Regions from separate parts of the Sporosarcina sp. QA0331 genome, predicted to be linked through region 1. Evidence: predicted binding sites of a transcription regulator. Region 1 holds the regulator's gene; the other holds the start of a gene.
What was found. Region 1 encodes NrdR, which represses ribonucleotide reductase genes. Its sites were predicted from a motif close to AACACNATATATNGTGTT; they were not measured.
Positions count from the first base shown of each region.

Region 1 (7,486 bases):
AGAAATGCTGCGACAAAAGGAAGAATGGTTGGAGAAAGGATCTAACACGATCATTATGGATATTCCACTCCTATTTGAAAGCAAACTCCAATCATATGTGGATAAAATTATCGTCGTTTCAGCAGCACCTGCCGTTCAAAGGGAACGTCTAATTGCCAGGAATGGCTATTCTCAAGATGAAGCGGATGCCCGTATCAATTCTCAGCTTTCGATAGCGGAAAAGGAAAAAGGCGCGGATGCAGTCATTGATAATAATGGATCATTGGAAGAGACTGAAAATCAGCTGGATGAATTATTGATTAAATGGAATGCATTCAAATAATCCTATTCTCTGAAAAGTAGAACATTGTTATTTCGTTCACAAACTCTTTGCACCCGGTTAAATTGTGCTATACTAATTATCGGATAAAGGATAAAAAGTATATAACATTACGCGGGAGGATTTTTTCATGACTACTTCGATAGCGATAAACGGTTTCGGGCGGATCGGCCGCATGGTTTTCCGTCAAATTATCACGAAGGATGACGTTGATGTAGTAGCGGTAAATGCATCATATCCGGCAGAAACTCTAGCTCATTTGATTAAGTATGACACAAATCACGGAGTTTTTGATGGTGAAGTCGTTGTGGAGGAAAATGCTCTTGTTGTCAATGGGAAGCGTGTCCAATTAATAGCGGAGCGTGACCCATCCAAGTTGCCTTGGAAAGAGCTTGGTGTCGATATCGTCATTGAAGCGACGGGAGTATTCAATGAACGCAGTAAAGCTGCCCTTCATTTGGAAGCCGGAGCTAAGAAAGTCATCTTGACTGCTCCAGGGAAAAATGAAGATGTAACGATTGTTCTAGGTGTGAATGATGACAAGCTTGATATTGAAAAACATGATGTTATTTCGAATGCAAGCTGCACGACAAACTGCCTTGCACCAGTTGCGAAAGTGTTGAATGATTCATTCGGCATTGAAAACGGGTTGATGACAACTGTTCATGCTTATACTAATGATCAGAAAAACTTAGATAACCCGCATAAGGACCTTCGCCGTGCGCGCTCTTGTGCGCAGTCGATCATCCCGACTTCAACAGGTGCTGCAAAAGCACTTTCGCTCGTATTGCCTGAGCTTGAAGGGAAAATCCACGGCATGGCACTTCGTGTTCCAACTCCGAACGTGTCACTGGTCGACCTCGTCGTTGATGTGAAAAAAGATGTGACAGTGGAAGAAGTGAATGAAGCATTTATTAAAGCAGCTGAAGGCCCACTTTCAGGAATCCTTCGTTTCACGACTGAACCACTCGTATCGATTGACTTCAACACAACAACAGAGTCTGCGACGATTGATGGTCTATCAACAATTGTCATGGGCGATCGCAAAGTGAAAGTACTTGCTTGGTATGACAATGAATGGGGCTATTCTGCACGTGTTGTTGAATTAGCTATTAAAGTAGGAAATGAATTGAAATCCATAGTGAATTCATAATTGGAAAATGAAAAACGTCCAAGTCGATAACTCGGCTTGGATGTTTTTGTTCTTTTATGGATGTATGAATAAAATGTTTGGGATTTGATTGGTAATTCTAGCTTGTTAATAATACTATTGATATCCATTTCGGTCGGACGCTTACCGCGGGCACGGCTTCAGCGGCTTCCTTCGCGCAAGTGCTCGCAAATGCCGTTCTTCGTTACGGCTTTCGCTCAGTCCAGGGTCTTCAGCTCGTGCTGTTCCCGCCGGAGTCGCCGACCTCCACTCCAATCAAATGGTGTAAACCTTTATTCTAAGCTGTTAGATTGGCATACCTTTTGGTTGTAATTTTAACACTGCCTTTCTCATTTCAGGATTTTTTCCTGCTAAAACTAAGGCTGTTCTAACTTCCCCTACCCAGATCAAGGCGACCATCCCATTTTTCAATCCGGTATTTTTTTGTGAGATTTTACAACCATACGCTCAATTTGATCATTGAGATCGACCCTAGCTTCTTCGCTTAAACTGGGGTCTATTAGTTGGTCAGAAAAAAATCTCTATTGCTTCGTCATTGTACTTTAGAGAGTTTCTCGTTGATTGGAGTGGAAGGCGCCGACTCCTGTGGGATTAGCGGGACAGGCGAGACCCCTCAGTGGAGCAAAGCGACCGAGGAGGCCACCGCCCGCCCCACGTGAGCGCGCGCCTGGAGCGGAAATCAACACTTCTAAGACTTTACTTTTTAAATGCCCACTACAAATTGGCTCAATATTAATGGATCCCTTTCGATTTTTTCGATGAACTTCTGTTATAATCAATATACTATACGGAAATGCGGAGGAAGCAGAAAATGATATGTCCAGCTTGTCATTATAATGGCACCCGGGTCATCGATTCTCGACCTGCCGAAGAGAATCGATCCATCCGAAGACGCCGTGAATGTGAAAGATGCGCATTCCGATTCACGACATTCGAAAAAGTGGAAGAAATGCCGCTCATCGTAGTGAAAAAGGATGGCACAAGGGAAGAATTCAGCAGTGAAAAGTTGTTGAGAGGGCTCATCCGGGCATGTGAAAAACGTCCAGTTGACCTCGAGGCAGTAAAAAACATTGTATATTTAATAGAAAAAGAATTGAGAAGTTCAGGTACTGTTGAGATTGATTCTAAGGATGTCGGCGAAATGGTCATGGAAAAATTGGCAGATGTCGATGAAGTTGCATATGTACGGTTTGCATCAGTCTACCGCCAGTACAAAGATATAAACGTTTTTATCGAAGAACTGCAGAACTTGCAGAAGAAAAAAGATGAGAATTGATTTTGAATAAAGGAAAAAAGGAGTTCCGACAATATGCTTTACCAAGAACTACAACCAGTCGATACGTTCACGATCAAATTGTCACATCCATTTTCGGATTATGACCGGCAACTCCTCACATTGTTTTATCAACCATTAATCGGCCCTGACGCTATGAGTCTTTTCATGTCTCTTTGGGCTGATGCGGAACGAAATAAGGAAAATGAGTTTAATCATTATTATTTAATGAATTTATTAACAATGCCGTTAGTGAAAGTATTTGAAGCGAGAATCTCCCTCGAGGCGATCGGCTTGCTGCGTACATATTGCAAACAGGAGGATCAGGATCGTGCGTTCTGCTACGAATTGCTGCCACCGATGGATGCAAAGTCGTTTTTCGAAGACCCGCTTTTGTCTACTTTCCTTTTCAGCAAGATTGGCGAGCAGGCATACCGAAGTTTAAGAGCCCGCTTTACGGTCGTAGATCCGATCGATGAACAGTACAAGGAAGTATCTCGTACTTTCTTGGATGTTTTCAAACCTATTCGATACAGTGCATCCGAAGGGATGGAAGAGGGCGGTCAAATGATGGGTCGCAATGAATCACCGGGAATTCCTTTCGCTTATTCCGACTTTGATTTCAATTTGTTCCGTTCAGGACTTTCCGAACAAATGGTACCGAAATCCTCCCTCGCCACAGTGTCGAAGGAATTGATCGAGAAATTGGCATTCCTTTATTCATTGACACCGCTTGATATGCAGAAAGTCGTTATGATGGCGCTCGATGCAAACAGTATGCAGATTCCGGAAGATCGACTTCGAAAGGCTGCGGTTGATTATTACAAGATCAATATTTCGCGAAACGTACCGACAGTTGAAAAGATATTCAAGAATGTCGAACCTGCGAAAGAGGCTGAGCCAAAATCTCGAGAAGATGAACTCTTATTTTATTTGGAAAATACATCACCTCGTGAAATGCTACGGCATTTAAACGGAAAAGAACCTTTTCCGGTTGATCTCCAATTGGCGGAAAGGCTTATTAACACTCATGGATTGTCCGTCGGCGTCGTAAACGTTTTATTGCAATATATGATTTTACGAAACGACGGAAAGATCACGAATAATTTTGCGGAACGGATCGCCTCGCATTGGTCGAATAAAAAAGTGGAGACTGCCAAAAAGGCAATGGAGTTATCCCGTACCGAGCACGATCAATATATGAAGTGGTTGAATGAAGGGAAGAAGAAACCAGCCAGTCGGAAGCCTACAAGGGAAGAGAAGGTGCCTGAATGGTTTTACAAGAAAGAAGAAACGGAACAGAAGGAGCCGAAAAACGAGGCAGATCCAGATATAGATGAAAAAAGACGCCAGCTGCTAGCGAAACTGGATGCAATGAGAAGTGAGGTGAAATAAGTTGGAACGAATCGGAAATACATTGAAGCGTGTATTGAACGCTTCAGAACTGACAGCAAGATACGAGCAATTACGGAATGAAGTGATGGAGTCCGAAGGCGTCCAACAATTCATTTCCGAGAATTCGAGTGAAATCGATAAAACGGTTGTCGATAAAAGTTTAGGGAAATTATACGAATATACAACAGCTTCTCACCACTGTGAGAAATGCCCAAACGTTGAAGGCTGCATTAACGTAATGAAAGGATTTGAGCCGAAGCTTATCCTAAGTCAAGGATTCATTGATCTTGATTATGTCAAATGCCCGAATAAATTAGTCGAAGACGAACGTCGTAATGTATCCAATATGATTGACAGCATGTATATGCCGAAGGATGTCATGGAAGCGCGATTGCATAACGTAGATTTGGAGCACGACAATAGCCGGATTATTGTCGTTGAAGCGGCTGCTCAATTTTTGAGTGAAATAAGTGAAACAGGAGAACTTCCGGAACGTGGACTTTACATATACGGGCCATTCGGAACGGGGAAATCCTTTATACTTGGTGCGCTTGCTAATGAGCTTGCCAATCTTCGTATCCGGACAGTCGTCGTGTATATACCGGAATTCCTTCGTGAAATTAAACAATCAATCCAAGACCAGACGTTGAATGAAAAAATTGACTTTGTGAAAAAAGCGAAAGTGCTTATGCTCGATGATTTTGGAGCTGAGTCCATGTCTGCTTGGGCACGTGATGAAGTGATTGGAACGATATTGCAATATCGAATGGCAGAAAAGCTTCCGACCTTCTTCACATCCAATTTCAATTTTGAAGAGTTGGAGCACCATTTGACGTACACGCAACGCGGAGAAAAAGAAGCGGTTAAAGCAGCACGTATTATGGAACGAATTAAGACAATCTCTAAACCCGTTCAATTGAAAGGGAAAAATCGAAGAAACATGTAAGCTGACATCCACCACTTGCAATTGTCTGTGACTTTCCTTATACTAATGGATATCATATTTGAAAATGTGTTGAAGAGGACATGAATCGGTTTTTCTACTTACAGAGATCAGGGTCATTTGGCTGGAAGCCCTGAAGTGCAGAGGATCGATTTACCACCTTGGAGCAGCATCGGTGAACCATTTACATAGCCGATGACGGACCCCGGCCCGTTAGCCGTTTCAAGCTTCATCTTTCCGGTTGTATAACCGGATGGAAGGAAGAAGGGTGGAACCACGAGCAACAGCCTCGTCCCTTTACCGGGATGGGGCTTTTTTGTTGTTTTTTATTGATTAGGGAGCTGCGTAGATTGAAGCGAAAGGCGGCGACTCCTGGGGGATTAGCAAACGCGCAGCGTTGCGAGCAGGGAATCAGGATGCCTTAATTTCTGCAAAAAGCGCAGAAATACGGCAAATCGAACCCTCCGCTGTTCGATTGGCTCACGGATCGCCCGCGGAAAGTGTCCGTCCGTAGTGGAAATCCATTTTCAGTTCGCATAATCCGGTGCTCGTAAGTAAATAAAATAAGCAAGGAGTGTTTGTAATGGCAGAGAATATTCAATTGAAATTTCCAGATGGAGCGATAAAAGAGTTTCCGAACGGCACAACAACAGAAGAAGTGGCAGGCTCCATCAGCCCAGGGCTACGAAAAAGCGCGCTCGCAGGTAAAATTGGCGACCAGCTCATCGACTTGAAAACACCGATTGAAAAAGACGGTAATATTGCAATCATCACACCACAATCACCGGAAGCGCTAGAAATCCTGCGTCACAGTACTGCCCATCTATTAGCTCAAGCAGTAAAAAGAAAATTCCCAGACGCTAAACTAGGAATCGGACCGGTCATCGACAACGGATTCTACTATGACATCGATTCACCTACGCCAATTACATCTGAAGACCTTCCTGAACTGGAAAAAGAAATGAAACGGATCATCGGCGAAAATCTTCCGATCACACGAACTGACGTATCCCGCGAAGAAGCTGAAAAACGATTCAAGGAAATTGACGATCCGTACAAGCTTGAACTATTGGAAGCAATTCCTGAGGGCGAACAAGTTTCCATTTATGAGCAAGGCGAATTTTTTGACCTTTGCCGTGGTATCCACGTACCTTCGACAGGCAAGCTGAAAGAATTCAAACTATTGAGCATCGCGGGCGCTTACTGGCGCGGCGACTCGAAAAATAAAATGCTTCAACGGATTTACGGAACAGCCTTCTTCAAAAAGGACGAGCTCCAAGAACATTTACGTATGCTCGAAGAAGCGAAAGAACGCGATCATCGTAAAATCGGCAAGGAATTGAATTTATTCACGAACTCCCAAAAAGTCGGTCAAGGTCTTCCGTTATGGTTGCCAAAAGGCGCTACAATTCGCCGCATCATCGAACGTTATATCGTCGATAAAGAAGTAAAGCTCGGCTATGACCACGTCTATACGCCGGTTCTCGGAAGCGTTGAGCTATACAAGACATCCGGTCACTGGGGACACTATCAGGACGGCATGTTCCCTGTTATGAGCATGGATAATGAGGACCTTGTTCTACGTCCGATGAACTGCCCGCACCATATGATGATTTATAAAAACGGCATCCACTCTTATCGTAACTTGCCGATCCGTATTGCTGAGCTTGGTACGATGCACCGCTATGAAATGTCTGGTGCGTTATCGGGACTGCAACGTGTACGTGGTATGACTTTGAATGATGCGCATATTTTCGTTCGCCCTGATCAAATCAAAGAAGAATTCAAACGTGTCGTTCAGCTCGTCATCGATGTGTACAAAGACTTCAATATTAATGATTACTCGTTCCGTCTATCGTATCGCGATCCGGAAGATACAGAAAAATACTTTGACGATGATGAAATGTGGGAACGTGCACAAAGCATGTTGAAAGAGACGATGGACGAACTCGGTCTTCCTTATGTCGAAGCAGACGGCGAAGCTGCCTTCTACGGTCCGAAACTTGATGTGCAAGTGAAGACGGCAATCGGCATGGAAGAGACACTTTCAACTGTCCAACTTGACTTCCTTCTTCCTGAACGTTTCGATCTCACGTACGTTGGGGAAGACGGCAAGCACCATCGTCCAGTCGTTATCCACCGAGGCGTCGTTTCTACAATGGAAAGATTCGTCGCATTCCTGATCGAAGAATACAAAGGCGCATTCCCAACATGGCTTGCACCGGTTCAAGTCGAAGTAATCCCAGTTTCACCGGAAGCACATTTCGACTATTCAAATGAAATTCGTGAAAAACTCGTCGCAGAAGGATTCCGAATCGACCTAGACAGCCGCGACGAAAAAATCGGCTACAAGATCCGCGAAGCACAAGTCCAAAAAATCCCTTA
Region 1 covers NZ_CM147850.1:1,371,393-1,378,878, forward strand. The annotation lists gene coaE (dephospho-CoA kinase) at 1-322, shown strand, start outside; gene AC0L13_RS06570 (glyceraldehyde-3-phosphate dehydrogenase) at 450-1,472, shown strand; gene nrdR (transcriptional regulator NrdR) at 2,302-2,766, shown strand; gene AC0L13_RS06580 (replication initiation and membrane attachment family protein) at 2,800-4,158, shown strand; gene dnaI (primosomal protein DnaI) at 4,160-5,104, shown strand; gene AC0L13_RS06590 (hypothetical protein) at 5,218-5,385, opposite strand; gene thrS (threonine--tRNA ligase) at 5,685-7,486, shown strand, end outside.

Region 2 (7,486 bases), 250 kb from region 1:
TAAGAAGATAGAAAAAAACAGGCGAAGAAAAACAATTGTTTTTCTTCGCCTGTTTTATTTTATTGACTTATAGAACAGGCCATTATTTAATTATAAACCACATTTCAATTGCGCATTACAGTTCGTGCATGTGTTGCATCCGCCCATTTCTTCCACAGTCCCTTGTCTACATACAGGGCATGTGTCGCCGACTTCAGAACCGATTGTAACGTTGGTCGAACGCAAGTCTTGAATCGTATTAACGAGTACTACTTTTCGTTGTTCAACTGTCTCTTCTACATAATTAGAGTCCATTTCGTTCTCTTCGGCTTTCAGCGTGAGCACTTGTGAGTCACGGCTACCGTCAACATACACAGTGCCGCCTTTCGCTCCGCCTTTATAAAGACGCTCGTAGACGCTTTCTACCTGCTCTACTGTATAGCCACGTGGAGCATTGACCGTCTTGGAGATCGAGCTGTCGATCCAGCGCTGAATGATGCATTGTACGTCTGCATGCGCTTCTGGCGCTAAGCTCATCGATGAAATGAACCATTCTGGCAAATTGTCAGAATCAGCTTCAGGATTACGTTGTAAGTATTCCTCTACGATGCCCGCTTTGACTTCGATGAATTTCCCAAGACGTCCGCTGCGGTAATAAGTAAAGGAAAAGTATGGTTCCAATCCAGTGGAAACTCCTACCATTGTTCCAGTAGATCCCGTCGGAGCAACAGTTAGTAGATGAGAATTTCTAATACCGTGTTCCAAAATAGCTTCACGGATATCTTCCGGCATTTTTTTCATGTAGCCTGTGTTAATATACGCCTCCCGAAGCGCTTTCGTTTCTTCCTCGGTATTTCCGATAAGGAATGGGAAGCTTCCCTTCTCTTTTGCGAGCTCGATTGATTCGCGGTAAGCAGTTGTCGCAATCGCTTCGAATACTTTGTCGACAAGTTCGTTGCCTTCTTCTGAGCCGTATTCTTTTTCACAATAGATCAGGAGATCGGCAAGACCCATGACGCCAAGTCCTACACGGCGTTCTCCGAGGGCTTGTACTTTATTTTCCTCAAGGAAATAAGGTGTCGCATCGATGACATTGTCCTGCATGCGGACGCCGACACGAACTGTTTCTTTCAATTTTTCGTAGTTCACTGTTTTTGTTTCTTTATCCGCAAACTCAGCAAGGTTTACAGCAGCAAGGTTACAAACCGAATATGGTGCTAATGGTTGTTCACCACACGGGTTTGTCGCTACGACTTGCTGGCCGTATGCTTTGGCGTTCGTTTCGCTATTCGCATTGTCGATAAAGAAAATGCCTGGCTCTGCGGAGTAAGTTGCACAAATATTAATGAGATCCCATAGTGCACGAGCTTTGATCGTCCGGTAAACTCGAACCTCATAACCTAGACGCTCCCATTCGCGCACATCACCAACTTTATGCCACTCTTCATTATAAGCCGCCATTTCTTCAGGTGAGTATTTTTCAACTGCCGGGAAACGGAGCTCATAATCGGCGTCTTGCTCGACAGCTTTCATGAAGTCATCTGTCAAAGTGACGGAAATGTTCGCGCCTGTAAGGAACTCTGGATTGTGTACAGAATATGTTCCTCCGTCACGTAGTTTCGTCTCTGCGTCTTTCAATATCGCTTCGTTGAAACCACCCATGCCCGGTATTGTGCGATAGTTGAGGATTCCTTGGTACATCGCTTCCTCTTGCGCAGTAAGTGGTTTGAATTTCAGTTTTTCATTTGCAAGCTTCTTGATCATTTCGTCTTCTGTATGTTCAAGAAGATAACGTAGAATCCTTGGATTCTGCATTTTCGAAATGATGAACTCGCAAATGTCAGGATGCCAGTCCGCCAGCATGATCATCTGGGCTCCGCGTCTCGAACCGCCTTGCTCGACAAGATGAGTCAATTTCGCTATATCATCAAGCCATGATACCGAACCGGACGATTTTCCGTTGACGCCTCTCGCAAGTGTGTTTCGCGGTCGTAATGTTGATCCGTTCGTTCCAACTCCACCGCCGCGGCTCATAATTTCCATGACTTGTTTTCGATGATCCGAAATCCCTTCCCGAGAATCCGGGACAAACGGCATTACGTAACAATTGAAAAATGTCACTTCTGTTTCGGAACCTGCACCATATAAAACCCGGCCTGCCGGGATAAAATTCAAATTAGATAATTGATTGTAGAAACGGCTGAATGACTCCTCGCGTTTCTCTTCTGTCTCTTCTACAAGGGCAAGACCGGTCGCATTCCTTTTGGCAATCTGCTCATAAAACACTTCAAGCGGTTTTTCAATCACTTCAAGCGGCCTTGTAACGACCCCATTTTCCTGCTCTTCAGGATTATCGATTGAAGTACGGTATTCCGGTTCGATCCAAACATCCGCTTTCCCATTCTTACTATCAAGAGATTGAATGAATCCTAGCCCGCGAGCCGGGAACTTTGGATCCTCCTTAACCGTTAGGACAACAAAGTCCCCAACCTTCAAAGTTTTCTTTTCAGTATCCTTAAATGAATAGCGATCGATCATGACAAGGCGAGAAACTCCGTTATGAACGATTTTCATATCTTCCGTAATCGGGTGCACTTGTGGAAATTTCGCAATATCCGCATTCAATTGATGCTTGTCCAATTTCGGCGTTTGCCCTTTTGAAACTATGACCATCCTTGCATCCTCCCTCTGTAATCGTTATAACCAAACACAACATGTTGTATTATGTACATTACCTAATCTACTATATCTTGAAACATCATTCAAGAACATAGATTTTTACATATTTACCCAAACGGCTTTACTAACATGATTTTCATTGAAAAATAGAACAAAAGGTCCATAAGTTACTTTCTAAAGGTCCAGTCTTTATTCGCATATTTTTTCTCTTCAATCTCTTTTACAAAAAGTTGTTGTTCTTCCGTTAGTTCCATTGGCTTAAGAACGATATCCAAAGCTGTTTCGAACCCTTCGGCGAATGCTTTGACGCATTCTTCCATAGAAATGTCCCGTTCTGTCAACCGATCAATAGCAACTGCTTTTTCAGGCAAACTTTTACGCATACGCTCTCTGCTTTCTTCAGAATCGAACTTGAACAAAGATACCAACTTATCTTCATCCAAACTTAACAGAATAGCTCCATGCTGCAAAATGACACCTTTTTGCCGGGTTTGAGCACTGCCAGCAACCTTTTTACCTTCAACAACAAGTTCATACCAGCTTGGCGCATCGAAACAAACAGCGCTTTTCGGCCTTCTCAAATTATCATTCTGTTCCTTCGTCGCCGGCAAAGAAAATTCTGCATGCAACCCAAGGTTTCGGAAGCCTTCTAATAGTCCTCCGGAAATGACCCGATAAGCTTCTGTTACAGTTTCCGGCATTCCAGGGTATTCTTCTGTTACGATAACGCTATATGTAAGTTCATGTTCGTGCAGGACGCCTCTTCCACCAGTCGGGCGGCGTACGAATCCGAGTCCGTTCTTCTCGACAGCATCCAAATCGATTTCTTTTTCAACACGTTGAAAATAGCCGATCGATAATGTTGCCGGCTCCCATTCATAAAAACGCAGCACTGGACCAATTTCTCCCCTGCTATGCCATTCCAACAACGCTTCATCTAGCGCCATATTATATGATGGTGAGCATTTTCCTGAATTAAGAAAACTCCAAACTGTCTTCTCCAAATCATTTACCCCCTTACCTGCAATGCATATCATTTTATCATTCCCATTGAACAAGTGCTACTCATTCTTTATAATGGAACTATAGAAAGAAAGGGGAAAATCGGTTGTGGATTATATTATTCTTGGAGCGGTAATACTCGCGATCATTTTGTATTTTGTTATAACGATGTTTCGTGTCAAAAAAGCTGTTACAAATTTAACACAAGAGCAATTTATCGAAGGTTATAGAAAAGTGCAGTTGATTGATGTGCGTGAACCGAAAGAATTTGAAGCGGGTCACATATTAGGCGCTCGTAACATTCCATACTCACAATTCCGTCAACGTTTTAAAGAAATCCGTCCGGACAAGCCAGTCTATCTTTACGATCAAAATGGAGGCAAGAGCTCCCGAGCAGCTTTATTTTTGAAAAAACGGGACTATACTCAATTGTACCAACTGCAAGGCGGATTCCGTACGTGGACAGGAAAAGTGAAAAGTAAATAACGATAAGCTCAAGTTTAAGTTCTTCCATTGGAGGAACTTTTTCTATATCATCTTGAATAGGAGCCATATATGGATAAACCAACTTTATTACCAGTAGATGAAATATTTAACAATGCTCATTCTAATTATGAAAATTACGCTTTCGTCATCCGGAAAATCATTGATACATTAAATAATCGAAATGAACAGCATTGGAAAATCATCCAAGCCGAAGAACTTATTTCGCACGCGGCATCTGTTATTGATGAATTAATGAAAAAAGGAAAATTACAATTCGAATCACTCGGTTATCTTTATGGCACACGGCCATCCGGGAAAGTGGAGAAGACGGAATCAGATCGATTGTTTGAATTGCGCGTTTCCGAAACTATCGAAAATCAGCTGTTCTATTTTCCGGAATACGATATCGCCTTTACACAAATGGTCTATTACGTTGATAGCGGTTCAACTTGGCCGGAACACCATATTTTCTCCCCCTCATCTGAAAAAGTGCTTCACTTCATAGAGTCTGTGAACCACTTGCAGCGGGAACAGATGAAACAGACGATCACTTATTTGGTCGATACTGAGAGTGGTGTAACTAAAAAGAGTTTCGAACATGAATATACAGTCGACAGAGACGATGTTTTTCTCGAAGATACGATAAAAAAAGATATTTATCGTTCTGTTGATGAGTTTTTCAATAACGATGGAACCTTTTACAAAGAATATGGGCTTCCTTATAAGCGCGGGATTTTATTGCATGGTGCCCCAGGAAATGGAAAAACAACTCTCGTTCGTTCCATCACCGGTACCACGACAGCTCCTGTGATTTACTGGCAAATTACAGAACATACGGGCAGCTATTCTGTTGAAGAAGTATTTAGCACAGTCGCGAGAATGGCCCCAGCTATCCTTGTCATCGAAGATATCGACTCGATGCCTGAGCATACACGCAGCACATTTTTGAATACGTTAGACGGTGCACGAGTACGAGATGGTCTTTTCATCATCGGGACGACCAATTACCCTGAGCGGATTGATCCGGCGCTAATCAATCGAGCTGGACGTTTTGACAGCACTTATGAAATACCTTCTCCAAACTTGGAAATGAGGAGAGCTTATTTAAAACAACTTGATATTAAGAAGCTTTTCAATGATGACCAACTCGATGAAATGGCCGTCAAAACAAAGGGATTGTCCATTTCTCAATTAAACGAATTATATATGTCAGTGGCGATGGGATATCATTACGACGGTAAAATTGTCTATGAGCGTAGAATCGAAGAGCTTCAGAAACAACATCGCCGGTCGACAAAAGGTGACTGGGAACAAAATGGTTCCATCGGTTTTTCATAATTAACCTAAAAAAGGAGAGCCCCAATCCGGGACTCTCCTTCATTTATATTATTACGCCTCCACAAGATCTTCCTCTTTAGTATATCGAAGTACCGGTTGGCGTGCTGCTTTTGTCTCATCAAGACGATTGATGACCGTCGTATGAGGCGCTTCTTGTACGATTTCCGGATTCTCTTCAGCTTCTTTCGCGATCTGAATCATTTTATCGATGAAGGAATCAAGCGTCTCCTTCGATTCCGTCTCCGTCGGCTCAATCATGATCGCCTCTTCAACGTTCAGAGGGAAATAGATCGTTGGCGGATGGAAGCCGAAGTCAAGCAGTCGTTTCGCCATATCCAATGTCCGTACGCCCAATTTTTTCTGGCGACGGCCCGATAATACGAACTCATGCTTACAGTGTTGCTTGTAAGGCAGGTCGAAATAAGGCTCCAGTTTGCGCATCATATAGTTTGCATTTAATACCGCATTCTCCGTGACAGCTTTCAAGCCATCCGGACCCATGGATCGGATATATGTGTACGCACGTAAATAGATGCCAAAGTTGCCATAGAACGGCTTGACGCGCCCGATTGATTGAGGAACGTCATATTCGAATGTATAACGATCATCCTCTTTGACAAGGACCGGCTTCGGCAAGAATGGAGCCAATTCCTTCGTAACGCCAACAGGACCTGAGCCTGGACCGCCGCCGCCATGAGGACCAGTGAACGTCTTATGCAAGTTCAAGTGGACCGCATCGAAGCCCATGTCTCCTGGTCGTGCTTTTGCCATGACGGCATTCAAGTTTGCACCATCATAATACAATTTTCCGCCTACACCGTGTACAATCTCAGCCATTTCAAGAATTTCTTCTTCAAAGAGACCTAACGTATTCGGATTCGTAAGCATGAGGGCAGCTGTATCCGATCCGACCTTCGATTTCAAATCATCGATATCGACAAGGCCAAATTCATTTGATTTAACAGTAACTGTATCAAAGCCAGCTACCGTGGCGGATGCAGGGTTTGTACCATGCGCCGAATCCGGGACAAGTACCTTCGTACGGTGAGATTCCCCGTTTGCTTCATGGAACGCACGAATCATCATTAGTGCCGTCCATTCTCCATGTGCACCTGCAGCTGGTTGGAGCGTCACTTCATCCATTCCAGTAATTTCGGACAGATGTTCTTGAAGATCATACATGATTTCCATTGCGCCTTGGACAGTTGATTCATCTTGCAACGGATGGATGTTCGCAAACCCTGGGAATCTTGCAACTGCTTCATTGATTTTTGGATTATACTTCATCGTACATGATCCAAGTGGGTAGAAGCCGGTGTCAACACCGTGGTTTCGATTGGATAGAGCTGTATAATGACGCATAATATCAAGCTCGGAAACTTCGGGAAGCTCAGGTGATTCCTCTCTGAGAAGACCTTCCGGCAAATGGCTTGAAAGATCGATTTCAGGAACATCGAGCTCAGGCAAGCTATAGCCGATCCGGCCTGCTTTTGTAATTTCAAAAATGAGCGGTTGGTTATCTTTATGCATGAAGGGCCTCCATTTCCTGCACAAGTGCATCGATTTCTTCTTTCGTACGCTGTTCAGTAACGGCAATCAATGCATGGTTGGACAGCTCAGGATACGTCAATTCAAGATCATATCCGCCGATGATTCCTTTATCAAGAAGCTTCGCATTCACTTCTTTGACCGGCTTCTTAAGAGCCACAACTATTTCATTGAAATGCACTCCGCCATATTTCACTTCGAACCCAGCTTTTTCGAATGCACTTTTCGCATAAGCGGTTTTCGCGATATTTTGGTATGCAATTTCCTTTGTGCCAACTTTTCCTAGTGCAGTCATCGCAACTGAAGCTGCAAGAGCATTTAGTGCCTGATTCGAACAAATATTAGATGTCGCTTTATCGCGTCGGATGTGCTGCTCACGTGCTTGAAGTGTCAGTACGTATCCGCGCCTGCCTTCGCCGTCAGTAGTTTCCCCTACCAATCTGCCCGGCATTTT
Region 2 covers NZ_CM147850.1:1,624,299-1,631,784, reverse strand. The annotation lists gene AC0L13_RS07940 (vitamin B12-dependent ribonucleotide reductase) at 91-2,652, opposite strand; gene AC0L13_RS07935 (lipoate--protein ligase family protein) at 2,826-3,695, opposite strand; gene AC0L13_RS07930 (rhodanese-like domain-containing protein) at 3,829-4,146, shown strand; gene AC0L13_RS07925 (AAA family ATPase) at 4,216-5,484, shown strand; gene gcvPB (aminomethyl-transferring glycine dehydrogenase subunit GcvPB) at 5,536-7,014, opposite strand; gene gcvPA (aminomethyl-transferring glycine dehydrogenase subunit GcvPA) at 7,007-7,486, opposite strand, start outside.
Region 2: a site for NrdR is predicted at 2,686-2,703, ahead of AC0L13_RS07940 (vitamin B12-dependent ribonucleotide reductase). Genes of this name have one in related genera too.